DNA from 2 places in the Clostridium sp. Marseille-P299 genome. Region 2 is predicted to be linked to the other one. Evidence: a T-box and tRNA genes for the amino acid it is inferred to sense, from the RefSeq annotation. Region 2 holds a T-box; the other holds one or more tRNA genes.
The links. The T-box of region 2 lies ahead of BN4220_RS07905 (valine--tRNA ligase). A T-box ahead of a tRNA ligase gene usually reads a tRNA of that ligase, here a tRNA-Val.
Positions count from the first base shown of each region.

Region 1: it has a tRNA-Val gene. The T-box ahead of BN4220_RS07905 (valine--tRNA ligase) is inferred to sense a tRNA for this amino acid. The anticodon was not compared.

Region 1 covers NZ_FJVE01000006.1:592,525-597,510, forward strand. Annotated here, with positions in the region: gene ispF (2-C-methyl-D-erythritol 2,4-cyclodiphosphate synthase) at 188-769, opposite strand; gene BN4220_RS06720 (pectinesterase family protein) at 1,073-2,077, shown strand; tRNA gene BN4220_RS06725 (tRNA-Met) at 2,168-2,241, opposite strand; tRNA gene BN4220_RS06730 (tRNA-Val) at 2,271-2,343, opposite strand; gene BN4220_RS06735 (transporter substrate-binding domain-containing protein) at 2,427-3,851, opposite strand; gene tyrS (tyrosine--tRNA ligase) at 3,763-4,986, opposite strand, start outside.
Region 2 covers NZ_FJVE01000006.1:893,717-904,934, forward strand. Annotated here, with positions in the region: gene BN4220_RS07900 (tetratricopeptide repeat protein) at 1-186, opposite strand, end outside; gene BN4220_RS20255 (hypothetical protein) at 215-355, opposite strand; gene BN4220_RS07905 (valine--tRNA ligase) at 729-3,407, opposite strand; T-box leader at 3,586-3,894, opposite strand; gene BN4220_RS07910 (VOC family protein) at 3,982-4,350, opposite strand; gene BN4220_RS07915 (MBL fold metallo-hydrolase) at 4,570-5,295, opposite strand; gene BN4220_RS07920 (tocopherol cyclase family protein) at 5,483-6,382, opposite strand; gene splB (spore photoproduct lyase) at 6,446-7,468, opposite strand; gene BN4220_RS07930 (nucleotidyltransferase domain-containing protein) at 7,530-8,309, opposite strand; gene BN4220_RS07935 (amino acid ABC transporter ATP-binding protein) at 8,584-9,327, opposite strand; gene BN4220_RS07940 (amino acid ABC transporter permease) at 9,317-10,030, opposite strand; gene BN4220_RS07945 (basic amino acid ABC transporter substrate-binding protein) at 10,056-10,826, opposite strand; gene BN4220_RS07950 (hypothetical protein) at 11,006-11,218, opposite strand, start outside.

The DNA of each region.
Region 1 (4,986 bases), 300 kb from region 2:
TTATTCTATGCAAATTTTATATTTTTGTCAACCCTTTCACACACTCACGAATTGATTATCATTGCCATTAACCTTGCAGCTTCCAATTCATAAATCAATTACTCATTGGTGTATGCCTTACGACACCCGATTCATAAATTTTATCACTCACTGCCGCTAGTCTTGCAGCCTCCGATTCATAAATTAATTACTCATTACCGTTAGACTTGCAACATCCAGTACAACCGGAACAACGATCAGTGGCATCTGGATCATAAACATATGCTACTCCATCTTTTCCGTTATAAGAAAAATTCTCTACGGTATTTAATAAGCAAATTGCTTGAGAAGAAATTCCCTCTCCGCTACCGGTAAAACCTAATCCTTCCTCCGTTGTAGCCTTTATATTAACATTGTTTACGTCAATCTCCAATGTTTTTGCGATATTTTCAACCATTTTAGGAATGTAACTTGCTAATTTAGGTCTTTGTGCAACAATTGTTGCATCAATGTTTCCTATGATAAAACACTTTTCATCTAAGAGTTTTTTCACATGCTTTAACAATTCTATACTGGATACTCCACGATATTCCTCTTTCGTATCTGGAAAATGTTTTCCGATATCACCAAGTGCAGCTGCTCCAAGTAACGCATCCATAATCGCGTGGACTAATACATCTGCATCCGAATGACCTAGTAATCCTTTCTCATAAGGAATTGTAATACCACCTAAAATAAGTTCTCTATCTTCCACTAATTTATGAACATCATAACCTAACCCTACTCTCATCTTAACCTCCGTTCTTACTTAAGCTATATTCTAAGAAGTAAAAGGCAACTTCTGATAAGCTATACTATATGAAATTATATATTTTTCGTAATACTGTATTTATAATTTATTTAAATAGAACAACTTTTTCCTTAAATGTTCTTCCTTCATTTTATTATTATATTCAACGAATTACAATCAAAATATTTATCAATAATATTTTAACATAGTTTTTGCTTGTCATCCACCAAGGTTTTAGTATAATAAGCCTTAGGCAGATGCTTGAAATACAAAAGAAACTTACACATAGGAGGCCAGAAAATTATGATAACCGTTTCAATGCTTGGGGATGGTGATTTTAAAACCATTGGTGATGCTATTTTATCAATTCCTGATGTTCATGAAGAAACAATCACCATTTTCGTAAAACCAGGTATTTATAATGAAAAATTATTTATAAGGAAGTCGAATTTAAAAATCATCGGACAAGATCCTTTGACTACAGTGATTCGATATAATGATGGTGCAAAAAAATTGCGGGAGGATGGTAGTGAATATCGCACTTCAAATACCTTCACAGTTTTATTTGCCGGTAGAGATATCACAGTTGAAAATATAACCATTGAAAACTATGCTGGATATGGAGAAAAAGTGGGCCAGGCCGTAGCAGCCTATATTGCCTCTGATTGTACCGCTTTTTATAATTGCAGGTTTATTGCATTTCAAGATACTATCTTTGTTGGTGAAATCAATGAGGCTCAACTAGAAAAATTAATGCTACCTGATTATTTTAAAAATTCCAATACTCCAATCATGTTTCCACTTGTAAGAAATTATTTTGAAGATTGTTATATCCGTGGTGACGTTGATTTTATCTTTGGTTCTAATACTTGTTATTTTAATCGATGTACCATTGATTCTTGTGAATTACGAAGTGAAGAAACCGCTTATATCACTGCTGCAAATACTCCAATTTCACAAGAATTCGGCCTTGTTTTTTATGATTGTAATTTAATCGGTGATGCAAAAGAAAATAGTGTTTATCTTGGAAGGCCATGGAGAAGCTATGCAAAAACTGCATTTCTTCATTGTAATATGGAAGGTCATATTAAAGAGGAAGGCTGGCACAATTGGGATAAACCTAATGCAGAGGTTACTTGCTCCTATGTTGAATATGCAAATACAGGAGTTGGTAGTAAAACTAATAAACGTGCAAACTTTTCAAAACAACTAACAAATCCAGGATTAGAAGAATATTATCATCCACTCAATGTTTTACGTGGGGAGGATCTCTGGAACCCAGTTAGAACCATTGAAAATAATTTTTAGAAATGTACTTTAGTCGATTATCTAATTTCAATCAATACAACAAAAAACCTATCAATCGGCTAACGCCGTTTGATAGGTTTTCATTCATAGTAGCGAAAGAGGGATTTGAACCCACGACACCACGGGTATGAACCGTGTGCTCTAGCCAACTGAGCTATTTCGCCATATTACGTCATTTGACTGACCGTAAAAATGGGACCTATAGGACTCGAACCTATGACCCTCTGCTTGTAAGGCAGATGCTCTCCCAGCTGAGCTAAGATCCCATATCTCGTACTCACTTGCCGCGAGTACAAGATATATTATATTTAGGACAAGCCATTTTGTCAAGCATAAATTTAAATTTTTTTTAATTTGTTTTCGTTAGCACTGTAACCAAAAATCCATTGCTATAGACACCATTCTCTACAAAATGTCTTTTCTCACCATCCACATACAAAGCATATTCTTCTGTAAACAATTCTTCACCTAAGAACACGATATTTTTATAATGTAATTCATAATCATAACCTGTCAATACCGATAATTCTTTTAAACGTAACGTCTTTCTTTTTCGTTTTTTAAGCATAGATTTAAAATGTCTACTTGAAGTAATTTTACCTTGTTTTAGGTCAATATAAAACTTCTCAGAATCAGCGTCTAGTTTTATCATGAGTCGATTTTCTAAATCACGAATTCTCTTTCTTCTGTTTACATACTTCGTTATGTGTTTCGATGCATAAAAAATAATTAATACCGTTGCTGCTAAACCAAAAACATAAGTTGTAATACCTATTACGTGTCTCTTACTCGTTTCATCTTCTGAATCAATCTCATTGACAACGGATACGTTATCATTCACGTTGTGATACTCTAGATATATGTTTAATAAATCATTTAATAGTTCATTTAATGTTACATTCTCTGCGTTATAGGCAAAACGCTCGGTGAAAGGTATTGAGTAATCTAATATAGTATTTGCAGATTTTTCTAATAACTTATCCACATTATGGTTAAAATTACTCTCCTTTATTAACATTCCTTGTAATTCATCCCCATTTACTGCCTGAACCAAGTCATTGTATGAATTATATTCAATGGTGTGGCCTTCAAAAACAGTATCCTTTACCAAAGGTGAAAATCTTTCTTCAATTCCCCAATAATAATTCGAAACTGCTTCCATGGAAAATGTCTTATCGTTTCTTCCAACCAAGATTAGATTATTCTTAGTAATGCGATCTGAGAATGTAATATTTTTAGAGTTGGATAACAAGTTTTTCTCATAAAAACTTGGTTCTTCCTCGGAAGTTATCAGCATACCTGTTAAAATCTGAATCTCATTCTCTTCTAATTTCTCCAATGCTACTTGATAATCCTCAAACTGAACCATTTTAAAATCAATGTTTAATGCTTCTTTAAAATAAGCGATGATATCATAATATAATCCTAAATCCACTCCCGATTCGTCTGTATAGGAAAAAGGATAATCGTTGGTATCACCAATTGCATAATAAATACAACCATAAGTTTCTTGTAATAATTGTATCTTATCAATTTGTGACTTGTAAAATAGGTCTAGACTTTCTTTCTCCTCTAATTGTTTTTGACTTAATTGTGAATTCGCCTGTACGGTATACTTCGTAAAAGGTATAATCAAACAGATGTACAAAAAAGTTAAATTCAGAAGATAATGCTTATAGCTCTTTCTATTTTTCTTGCTCCTTTGCTTTAACGTCTTGAATCCCTCCTGCTTTTCGTAATCGAATAAATTTTTTCTTACCGATTCGTAGCACATTTTCATCCTCAACTAGGACGCAATCAATATCTAGGATTTTCTCTCCATTCAATGAGACGCCTCCTTGTTTTATTAATCGACGAAATTCACTTCCTGATGCCACAAGTTTATTTTCTAATAACAACGGCACAATGTCAAGTAAAGTTTCCATTTCTTTTGGCAGATCTAGTTCAGGCATTACATCAGGAATTTGACCATCTCTAAACACTGTTTTAAAATATTCTTCCCCTGCCTTACTTCCTTCTTCTCCATGGTAAAGTTCAGTAATAATACGTGCAAGCTTAATTTTTATATCCCTCGGATTTCTTCCATCTTCCATTTCTTGCTTCATTACTTCGATATCATCTGGATGCTCGTCCGTAACTAATTCAAAATAACGGATAATTAACTCATCTGGTACTTCCATAACTTTTTTAAACATAACTTCAGGTGATTCACTTACCCCTACATAGTTACCAAGACTTTTACTCATCTTTTCTTTACCATCTAGCCCCTCTAGTATAGGCATAAACATTGCAACCTGTGGCTCTTGCCCAGCATCCTTTTGAAGTACACGCCCAAATAAGACATTAAAGGTTTGGTCCGTTCCACCAAGTTCAATATCAGCATGAATTTTAACAGAATCATATCCTTGCATTAATGGGTAGAAGAACTCATGTAAACCAATTGCTTCATTTCTTTTGTAACGGCTAGTAAAATCATCTCGCTCTAATAATCTTGCAACGGTAGTAGTTGCCGCCAATTTAATAACATCTTCGAAATTTAATTTACTTAGCCATTCACTATTAAAATGAACCTTTGTTTTATCTTTATCTAACACTTTAAAAATCTGTTCTAAGTAAGTAGCAGCATTTTCTTTTACTTGCTCATCAGATAGTGGTTTTCTAGTCTTAGATTTTCCTGTTGGATCACCAATTTTTCCTGTAAAATCACCAATAATAATAACAGCTTCATGTCCTAAATCTTGCATTTGTCTAATTTTACGTAATACTACCGTATGACCAAGATGAATATCCGGTGCGGATGGATCCAGTCCTAATTTAATAATTAAAGGGCGTTCTTCACGAATGGACGTTTCTATCTTATTACGTAATTCATCCTCACTTATAATATCAAAAGCACCTTTTTTCATAAT
Region 2 (11,218 bases):
CTCAAGGCTTTTCTTTAACATTAAAACCGCACCTGATAGGTCTCTTACTTTTGCCTTCTCAAGCCCTTGGTTATAATACATATTCGATACGCGATATACTCTTTTATATGTTGTTAAATCTTTACCGCACATATCGCAGCGGTTTCTTCTTACCGCGACTACATTGCCGCAATATGGACAATTCATCGTCTTCCCCCCATGGTCTATCAAAGTCTTATTTATCTTTCTTTTCTTTTAAAACTGCATCTATAATATCGGCAATATCTGTCAAGTCGTTGTTAAAAATTGCTTCTTCCGCTTGATCGACTTCAAGGCTTGGTTGAAACTTTGCAACCTCTTCATCAAAATTAATCATATCGACACCTCGTTTCTACCATAAAAACCGAATTTTTCTATAACACTACATTCTATATGATAACGATTAACCCTTAAAAAATCAAGCTTTTATCAACAAAATTAAATATATGTTAAGATTTATCAACAAACGGATTTTATAATTTATCAAAATAGGTATATATAATCTATTTAAGCTGCTTAATAGGATTAAAAAATCAAACTACAGTATACCCCAAAAAGCATGTACCATGCTTCCATTATAGTATACTGTAGTTTGATTGCAATAAATTTTTGTCGCAATAAATCGCAACATTATCAAAGATTCGTCAACATCTAAGCTTTTGGCTTAGCATGATTAAAAATAGTTTTTATTTCTACTACATTTTTAGCAATTATTTTTGGAAATGTGCCAATCTTTCCTCTACTTGCTCCATCATATTCGTGTATTTTTCAAGTTTTGCTCTTTCTTCCGCTATTTTAGCTTCTGGCGCTTTGCTAACAAATTTCTCATTTGCAAGCATTCCTTGAACACGTTTTAATTCTCCTGTCAAACGTTCTTTTTCTTTATTCAAACGCTCGATTTCTTTTTCAATATCAACTAAATCCGCAAATGGCATATAGATTGTAGCATTTGGAATCACTGCAGAAACGGCATCTTCATCAATTCCTGTTTTATCTTCCTGGATAATAACTTCACTTGCACCACCAAGAGTTGCAAAGAATACCTTACTATTTGTGAAGATTTCACGTACATTCTCACTATCAGAAACGATATAAACCGTAGCTTTTCTACTAGGTTTAACATTCATCTCTGTACGAACATTACGGATTCCTTTTACTGCTTCTTTGATTAATTCTACTGCTTCTTCTTGTGCCTTAAAGCTCATAGACTCATCAAATACTGGCCATTCAGAAACCATAACAGACTCTTCTGTCTCACTAATACCTTCCATATCCTTTAATGTGCAGAAGATTTCTTCTGTGATAAATGGCATATATGGATGTAATAATTTTAGTGCTGTTGTAAGAACTTTACGAAGTGTCCAAATTGCAGTTGTCTTAGTAGAATCATCATCACCATAAAGTCTTGGTTTAACCATTTCAATATACCAGTCACAGAATTCATCATAAATGAAATCATAAATTTTCTGTGCTGCAATACCAAGTTCAAACTTATCTAAGCTTTCTGTTACTTCCTTAGATAATTCATTCGCCTTTGATAAAATCCACTTATCAGCATCTGTTAATGTGCTCATATCAATTGTAGCAACCTTTGGATCTTTTCCTGCCTCTTCCATCTGTTGCATGTTCATCATGATAAAACGGGATGCATTCCAAACTTTATTTGCAAAGTTTCTACTTGCTTCTACACGTTCTAAATAAAAACGCATATCGTTACCAGGAGCATTACCTGTAATTAACGTGAAACGAAGAGCATCTGCTCCGTATTGATCAATAATTTCAAGTGGATCAATACCGTTACCAAGAGACTTACTCATCTTTCTTCCTTGAGAGTCACGAACCAAACCATGGAATAATACAGTTTTAAATGGTTTTTCTTTCATCATATCATATCCTGAGAAAATCATACGAATAACCCAGAAGAAGATGATATCATAACCAGTTACTAAAACATCCGTTGGATAGAAGTATTTTAAATCTTCGGTATCTTCTGGCCAGCCAATAGTTGAAAATGGCCAAAGTGCAGAACTAAACCAAGTATCTAATGTATCTGGATCCTGTGTGAAATGGTCATGACCACATTTACATTTTTCTGGCATCTCTTTGGATACTACAAATTCACCACACTTATCGCAGTAATATGCAGGAATTCTGTGTCCCCACCATAACTGTCTTGAAATACACCAATCTTTAATATTATCAGTCCAGTTAAAATAGATTTTTTCCATACGTTCTGGAATCAATGTAATTTCACCATTCTTAACCGCATCAACTGCTGGCTTAATTAATTCATCCATTTTTACAAACCATTGTTGTTTAATTAATGGTTCAATTGTTGTTTTACAACGGTCATGTGTTCCAACGTTATGGGAATGATCTTCAACCTTAACTAAAAGACCCATTTCATCAAGTTCTTTTACGATCTGCTTTCTTGCTTCGTAACGATCAAGTCCTTCGAATTTTCCTCCTAAGGAGTTAATCGTAGCATCGTCATTCATGATATTGATTTCTGGTAAGTTATGACGCTTTCCAACTTCAAAGTCGTTAGGGTCATGAGCAGGTGTAATCTTAACAACACCAGTACCAAATTCACGATCAACATAGGAATCACCAATGATAGGAATTTCTCTATCAACAAAAGGAACCTTTACAGTCTTACCAATTAAGTGTGCATATCTTTCATCTTCTGGATGAACAGCAACCGCAGTATCACCAAGCATAGTTTCTGGTCTTGTAGTTGCAAAGATTAAGAATTCATCGGTACCAACTACTGGATACTTAATGTGCCAGAAATGTCCTGCTTGATCTTGATATTCAACTTCGGCATCAGAGATAGAAGTTCCACAAACTGGACACCAGTTGATGATTCTTGATCCCTTGTAGATTAAGCCTTTTTCATAGTATTTAATGAAAACTTCTTCTACTGCTTTTGAACATCCTTCGTCCATTGTAAAGCGTTCTCTTTCCCAATCACAAGAAGAACCTAACTTCTTTAACTGGTCGATAATTCTTCCGCCGTACTCTTCTTTCCACTTCCAAGCACGTTCTAAAAAGCCATCACGACCTAGATCTTCTTTTTCAATTCCTTCTTTTTTCATCTGTTCGATGATTTTTACTTCTGTAGCAATTGCTGCATGGTCTGTACCTGGCTGCCAAAGTGCATTGTATCCTTGCATTCTCTTATAACGAATTAAGATATCTTGCATAGTATTATCAAGGGCATGCCCCATGTGAAGCTGTCCCGTAATATTTGGTGGTGGCATCACAATCGTAAATGGTTTCTTACTCTTATCTACTTCTGCATGAAAATACTTCTTATCTAGCCATTTGCTATATAATCTCTCTTCTATGTCCTTTGGATCATAGGTCTTTGCTAATTCTTTTTGCATCGAATCACCTGTACCTTTCCTTGTTGATGGTAATTTCCCTTAAAGGATTGTTTTAATTTCTTTTTGTTCATTCGTGTGCTTTTGTAGATTTCGTATGAGGAGAATTTGTTTCTGGTGGTTTTCGCTTTTGGGAGGATTCTCCCTTACTATCCTTATAAACAAAAAAAGGTTCTTCGTCAAAAAGGACGAAGAACCGTGGTACCACCTTAATTTACAATCAATCATACACCAAATTCTTAGTAGTTGATTGTCTCAATACGCATCTCATATCACTATTTACACAATGATAAAAACACTCGTCTGTAACGGGACTTCCCGTTATCTCCTACACGCACAAATTTAATTCATATAATTACATTTAATTTGTGTTTCAAAGATACTGTTCCGGAGCTACCTTCCATAAGCACTTCTTAAAACAACCTCTCAGCCATTGAGTTGTTCTCTCTGCTAAGGTTACTCATGTAATCCTCTCCATCATCACACTTATCTTATTATGTTACTATAATATGCAAAGTTTTTGCAGTTGTCAAGGGCTTTCTGAAACAAAAACTTCAATCATTAAATTGCTGTCAGATTACTTCCCAGGTACAATTTCAAGCCAGTAACCATCTGGATCACTGATAAAATAAATACCCATTGCTTTATTTTCAAAACAAATACAACCCATTTCTTTATGTTTTTCATAAGCTGCATCAAAATCGTCAACTTCAAATGCTAAATGGAATTCATTATCCCCTAGATTATATGGGCGATCCCATTCTTTTAACCAAGTTAATTCAAGTAAATGATCTGTAACTCCATCACCTAAGTATACAAGTATAAACTCTCCATTTTCAGCTACTTTTCTTCTTGATTCTACTAATCCTAAGGCTTCTTTATAGAATTCTAAAGACTTCTCCAAATTAAGTACATTAATATTATTATGTGCAAATTTAAACTCCATAAATTATTCATCCTTTCATATAAAAATATTTTTATTATATTGATACACGCCTTATTTTTCTATTTTTTGACGTAGTGATCATTTTATTCAATCATAACGAACTAGATGTCATTGAATTATAAATTTACGATTCAATAATGGATTTACGATTCGATAATGGATTTATGATTCAATAATGGATTTATGATTCAATAATGGATTTATGATTCAATAATGGATTTATGATTCAATAAGAAATTCTTTCCCTTCCTTATCAACATTCATAATTCGATCTTTATATTCTTTTGCAATTTCCATACCTTTTAACTGATCAATGACGGATGGTTTCTCCCAAAAATGCATTGGAAATGCATATGTTGTGTCGGTTAATTTCATAAAATAATCAAATCCCCACCAAAAGCGATCCTCTTGTCTAGGGTCAAGTGGTAGAAATGCTACTTTTATCTTCTTACCTTCCAACTTTTTAATTTCATCTTTAAAACGTTTGGTCATATCTTCGTATTCTTCTTTGGTTTCACCAGCCCAAGACCACCAATTCAAATCTCCAGCATGATAAATGACCGTACCAGAAATATCAAGATAAAATGCTACTCCCTCATCTGTTGAAGTTAATGTGGTAAGTGTACTTAACGAATCTATTGAAATCGTCTCATTCTTTCCAACATAATGAATTTTATCATAATCTTCCTGTGGTATCCCTTGCTTTTCCATATACTTCTCATTCATCTTTAGATCCTTTGATAGGATATATGTGACATCCTTATAAGGTTCCATTATCTGAAAGATTTCTTTATTAAAGTGATCATAATGCTTATGACTTGAAAAAACGAAGATGCGCTTTGAAGAATCAAACTTTGGTAGTTCTCCTTTAAAATAATCAAAGATTAAGATATAGGAATCCAATTCAACAACAAAACAGCTATGATAGATATACGTTACCTTCATACGCAATCCTCCTTATTTTATTATGTGTATAACAGTTAATTATAGAGTGACTTTTTTGAATATCATTCTTTCATAATATCTATTGTAATTATTCCACAATGTCTATACTTCTCTTATAACATACTACAATTATACCATAACGTATCCCTGATTTCACTAAATCTTCTTGATTATTTTAATACAAAGATTAATTACTATTTTTTATTCCCACATATTCAACGCTTGCATGACTACTCCTTAAATCAAACACCTTTTTCCCTGCATGATAGAATCTAAATCTTATATAACAAGAGACATCTTCATAAATCGAACGATTCATCGTCCCATTTTGCGGTGCTTTTAATTCGCGTGGTTGCCTATCATACGTTTGTATATATAAGGTATCTTGACCTTGTGTAATGCATACCTTGTTTTTACGAAGTAATACTACTTTTGCACCAAGATAAGTTGCAAATCGATATTCCTTCCCCTGATAATATATGATTGCAAAACATCCTCTTATTTTAAAGCATAAAATATTCATATCAGCTATTGCTGTAACAACGGAACACTCTTCTCCTTTAAAATCATTACACTGTGCCCAAAAATACGTGCTTGGAAATGAACTTCCATAATCTGTTTCTATATATCCTTTTCCACCATCTAGACAAAATTGCTTTCCATTCATGCTTAATTTACCATTGATATTATGTGACATGCTAAATACATCATGGCTACATTTCATAAATGGTATAAAACGTAGTGGACCCATGATGCAGTATGAAATTGGAGTGAGTGGACCATATTTAATTTTACCTTTAATTTCTAGATCAGGACATTTTATATCTAATTTTACACCTTTTTCGGTAAATAAATTATTTCCTATTTTAATCCATAATCGTTTTGGATGTGATTGAAAACAATCGTATGGATACGTAACATAATGGGTCTGATTGTTCGTAATAACTTGTATAAACGCGGATGCATTTCCAGCTCCATCTATTTGTACTCCTGGAATAAAACAAATCACTTTTTTCTTTCTCTGATGTTTAAAATACCATCCTTCAAAATAGGATATTGTCTTTCCATCACCATGAAAACATTTCATTGCAGCAAGCCTCCATTTAGTCAATTTTTCTTATTTTTGCCCATTGCTGCAATAATCATCCTTCTATATGATATACTTAATTTCACTTTCTGGAAAATATCGAATTAATTCAGATATAAAAAATGTTTTCATATCCTCTAAATCTTCTTTTGGATATAAATACTTTCCGTAACCAAATTGCCCGTATTTAAATTGGCGTTCCTCTTCTTTCATTGGTAATTGATTTTCTGGAAATATTTCATTAATCCGTCCTTTTGCTCGTAATGTATAGCGATGGGATATCACTTCAAAACTCACTCGTTTTAAAACATCTTCTGGAAGCTCCTCATGCAGTTCTAACAATAAGTTCTGATACTCTTCTACCCATCCATCATATAAAAAGACTGGAGCTATAATAAATCCAAGGGAATATCCTGCTTTTGCAACTGCAGTTGCAGCCTTGATACGATGCCTAGCCGTCGGTGTATGGTGCTCATACTTCTGAATAATTGTATCGGTATTGAGGCTAAATCGGATTTCTGTATGTCCATTATGGGGTAGCGATAGTAAGGATTCTACATCCGTATATTTACTTACGAACCGAAACCTAGCATGTTCCACTTGCCCAAAATATCGAATACAGGATTCTAATGCATGCGTATATGGCTCAACTGGAAGTGGATCAGATGTAGCTGCCCCTTCAAAAATTGTAGTATCGGGAAGCCTTTCCTTTATATATTCCCCCGCCTTTTCTAAGATTTCATCGATATTTACATGAACTCTAACATAGGGTTTATCTCCAAGTTGTGTATTTAAATAACAATACTCACATTGTCCCATACATCCACTAACAATGGGCAATTGATAGTGTGCAGAGGGTTTACAACTTTGAAATTTTAAACTTTTCTTGACCCCAACGACTAACGTCTGCTTGCCACTTTGATACTTTTCATGCAATTCTTTTCCTGGAATGTGAGAGCTTACTCGATTCGAACTCACCTCAAAAATTTCGATATCTTCTTCTTTTAAAAACCGTTCATATAACTCTTTACCAAGAGCAAATTCTTTCGCTCCTTGCTCAAATATAACACGCTTTGGTCGAAACATTATGCAATCCCTTTCTTACTCCTTTTCTCATAGTGTAAATCAAGATTGTACAATCATACATTTACTTTCTGGTAAATAGTGTATTTCCTATTTGAGCTTTAATCCATTTTAAAAATTCAAAATTAAATCCATCCATATCCTCTTCCGATAGTTGTTGTACTACATAATCTAGTATTTGAATGATTAATTGAATTGCTCTTTGATACCCTTGCTGATTTAAGCTCTCTGAAGCTTCCTCTAACCACATATATTGTTCTTCTGGGATTACTTCATTTATTTTTTTAAGTCGAAGATAAGCATATTCCTTATCAAAGATGTAACGAAGTAATAACGCACAATCTGAAATAGAATATCTTAACATGCTTGATGTCCATGGATAGTTCTTACGTGAAAATGCAGTATCTGCTTCAACAAATGTATAAAGAATATTATGGAAACTGCTGGCTAAATCTTCTTTCGTAATTGAAATAACACCAACCTTATAATTTTCTAATAACTGCTTTGGATCATATACAATTTTTATTTTATCCTTTTGCGGAAGTGTTTCCATTGTTACTGTATATAAATCAAAATGCAAACCATCTTCAAATATCGCAACAACCTGATTCGCTACAAAGTTTTGGTATTCATAAAATATAATTGGCTGATATGTACTTAAATACTCGATTCTTTTATCTAAAAACTCTTGCATTCTATTTTCTGCAACAATTACATACATATCAACATCAGAATACGCATCATCATCTCCACGTCCTATGGAGCCCTTAACTATGATAGCTTCACATATATTATCTTCTATAATTCGCTTGCTTACTTTTTCAATTGCATCATAAGTTCTCAATTCTATTCCTCCTCTACCTTAAACTTCCTTTTGAATATTTTATTTATTATATATTTTTTCCTCCTGCCTTACAAGTATTATTAAGCAAACCTTTAAATAACTAATAAATAAGCAAAGAATTCTAGTAACATATTCTCCTGCTGGTACGTTTATGCCTTTATTTCTATCAAAAAAAAGTATCGTATCTAGTTACCTAGTTACGATACTCTTTACTTAAATTAATATTCTTATATTAATTATAACTTATGATTAGGATCATTACTCTATATTAGAATTATAATACTTTACTTAAAAAGTTTTTCAAACGATCACTCTTTGGATTTTCAAAAAGTTCCTTTGGATTATTTTCTTCTACAATAACACCTTGATCCATGAAAATAACTCTTGTTGCTACTTCCTTTGCAAAGTTCATTTCATGGGTTACAACTACCATCGTCATTTTATCGTTGGCAAGTTCACGCATAACACTAAGAACTTCACCAACCATTTCAGGGTCAAGGGCAGAAGTAGGTTCGTCAAACAGCATAACATCTGGCTTCATGCATAATGCACGGACAATTGCAATACGTTGCTTTTGACCACCAGATAACTGATCTGGATAAGCATCTGCACGATCTTCAAGGCCTACTCTTTTAAGTAATCGCATGGCTTCCGCTTCTGCAGCCTCTTTGCTGACACCTTGAAGTTTCATAGGTGCTAAGGTTAAGTTCTTCATGATTGTCATATGAGGGAATAAGTTAAATAACTGGAATACCATACCCATCTTTTGACGATGCTTATCAATATTTACTTTCTTATCTGTAATATCAACACCTTCAAAAAATATCTGACCGCCCGTTGGTTCTTCCAAACGATTTAAGCATCGAAGTAGCGTACTTTTACCAGAACCAGATGGTCCAATGATAAAAACTACCTCACCTTCATAGATATCAAGAGATATATCTTTTAGTGCTTCTGTTCTTTTAAATTTTTTGTTAATATTTTTAACTTCAATTAGAGGCTTATTATTAGTGCTCATTCTTTTGCAGCCTCCTCTCTAAACGTTCCACAAAGAATTGAAAAACACATACCATTAATAAATATATAATTGCTACTGCCATCAATGGCATAAAAGGACTATAGGTTCTACTTCTAATAATGTCGCCACCTTTTGTAAGATCTTGTAGGGCGATATAACCAGAAACAGATGTTTCCTTTAACAGTACGATAAATTCATTACCAAGTGCAGGCAATACATTTTTAAATGCCTGTGGCATAATAATATATCTCATTGTTTGTAAATAATTAAATCCCAAACTTCTACCTGCTTCAAATTGGCCGTTACCAATGGACATAATTCCACTTCTTACAATTTCCGCAACATATGCGCCCGAATTAATACCAAACGCTATGATTGCGACAAATACTTTATCAATATCTACCGCTTGAAAGATAACAAAGTAAATTATCATAAGCTGTATTACAACTGGTGTTCCTCTAATTACGGTTAAATACACCTTACATAAAAAGTTTGCAAACTTCAGTTTATGAGTTTTTTCATACGTAGATCGTATAATCGCAACTAAAAATCCAAGAACAATACCAAGTAACACCGCAAAAAACGTGATCTTTAATGTTGTTGCAACACCATCCGTTATATATCTCCAACGATCTTCCTTAATAAAGTTTAAATAAAATGCATCTTTAAACGATTGTATTCCATTTTGAAAATATTCAATCATATTCTTTCCCTTACTATACTACACATTAATCAGCTACAATATATTTATCAATAATTTCTTGTAATTTCCCTGAGTCTTTTAATTTTGCTAATGAATCATTGATTTGTTTTAAAAATTCTTCATTGCCTTTTTTAACTGCAATGGCATAATCTTCATCTGTAAACTTTTCATCTAAAATCTTGATGCCTTCATTTTCTTTTACGAATACTTTTGCTGGTTCACTATCGATAATAACTGCATCAATTTTATTTGTCTTTAAAGCTTGAACTGCATCTGCTCCTTTATTGTAACGTTCTACCGTTGCACCTTCAATATCATCTGCATAAATATCACCAGTAGTTCCAAGTTGAACACCAATTGTTTTTCCGTTAAGTTCTTCTGGTTTTGTTATTGTACTATCTTCATTTACAATAATAACTTGTGTAGCTTTTGCATAAGTATCTGTAAAATCTACATTTACTAATCGATCTTCATCTACTGTAATTCCTGCTGCCCCAATGTCTGCTTTTCCAGTTTGTACTGCTGCTATAATAGAATCAAAAGCCATATCTTCCACTTTTAATTCCATTCCTAAATCTTCAGCAATTGCTTTTGCAATCTCAACATCAATACCAACGATTTCATTACCTTCATAATATTCATATGGAGGGAATTCTGCATTCGTTGCCATAATAAGCGTTTTAACTTCCTCACCATCACTACCAACATTACTATTATTATCCGCTTTTGTTCCGCACGCAGATAATGTCACTGCCATTGCTAATACTGCTGCAACAAATAAATTCTTCTTTTTCATAAAAATTCCTCCTCTTATCACTTTCACCTATTTTAACTTATCACTTTTTATTCACCCATCTTCTAAGTGATATCTACTATAATAATAAGATTATAACTTAAAATTAAAATAAATCAAGTATAAATATTCAAAAATAGTGTATAATAAAAAGTTCTATTAAAGGATAAGATTCAATATTTTTAACAAACAATGTGGTACATATGCATTAAATCATCAATTGCTGCTTGATATTCGTGATAATTTTTCTTTAAAGATAACAATGAATTTTTACAAATGTCTAACTGTTTATTATTAAACTCAATTTGCTCTCTAAGTTTTTGTCTACGATTATTTAAACGGTGTCTTACCTCTACCATTTCTTTTTTATCTACCAATGCCTCTGGTTGATATAA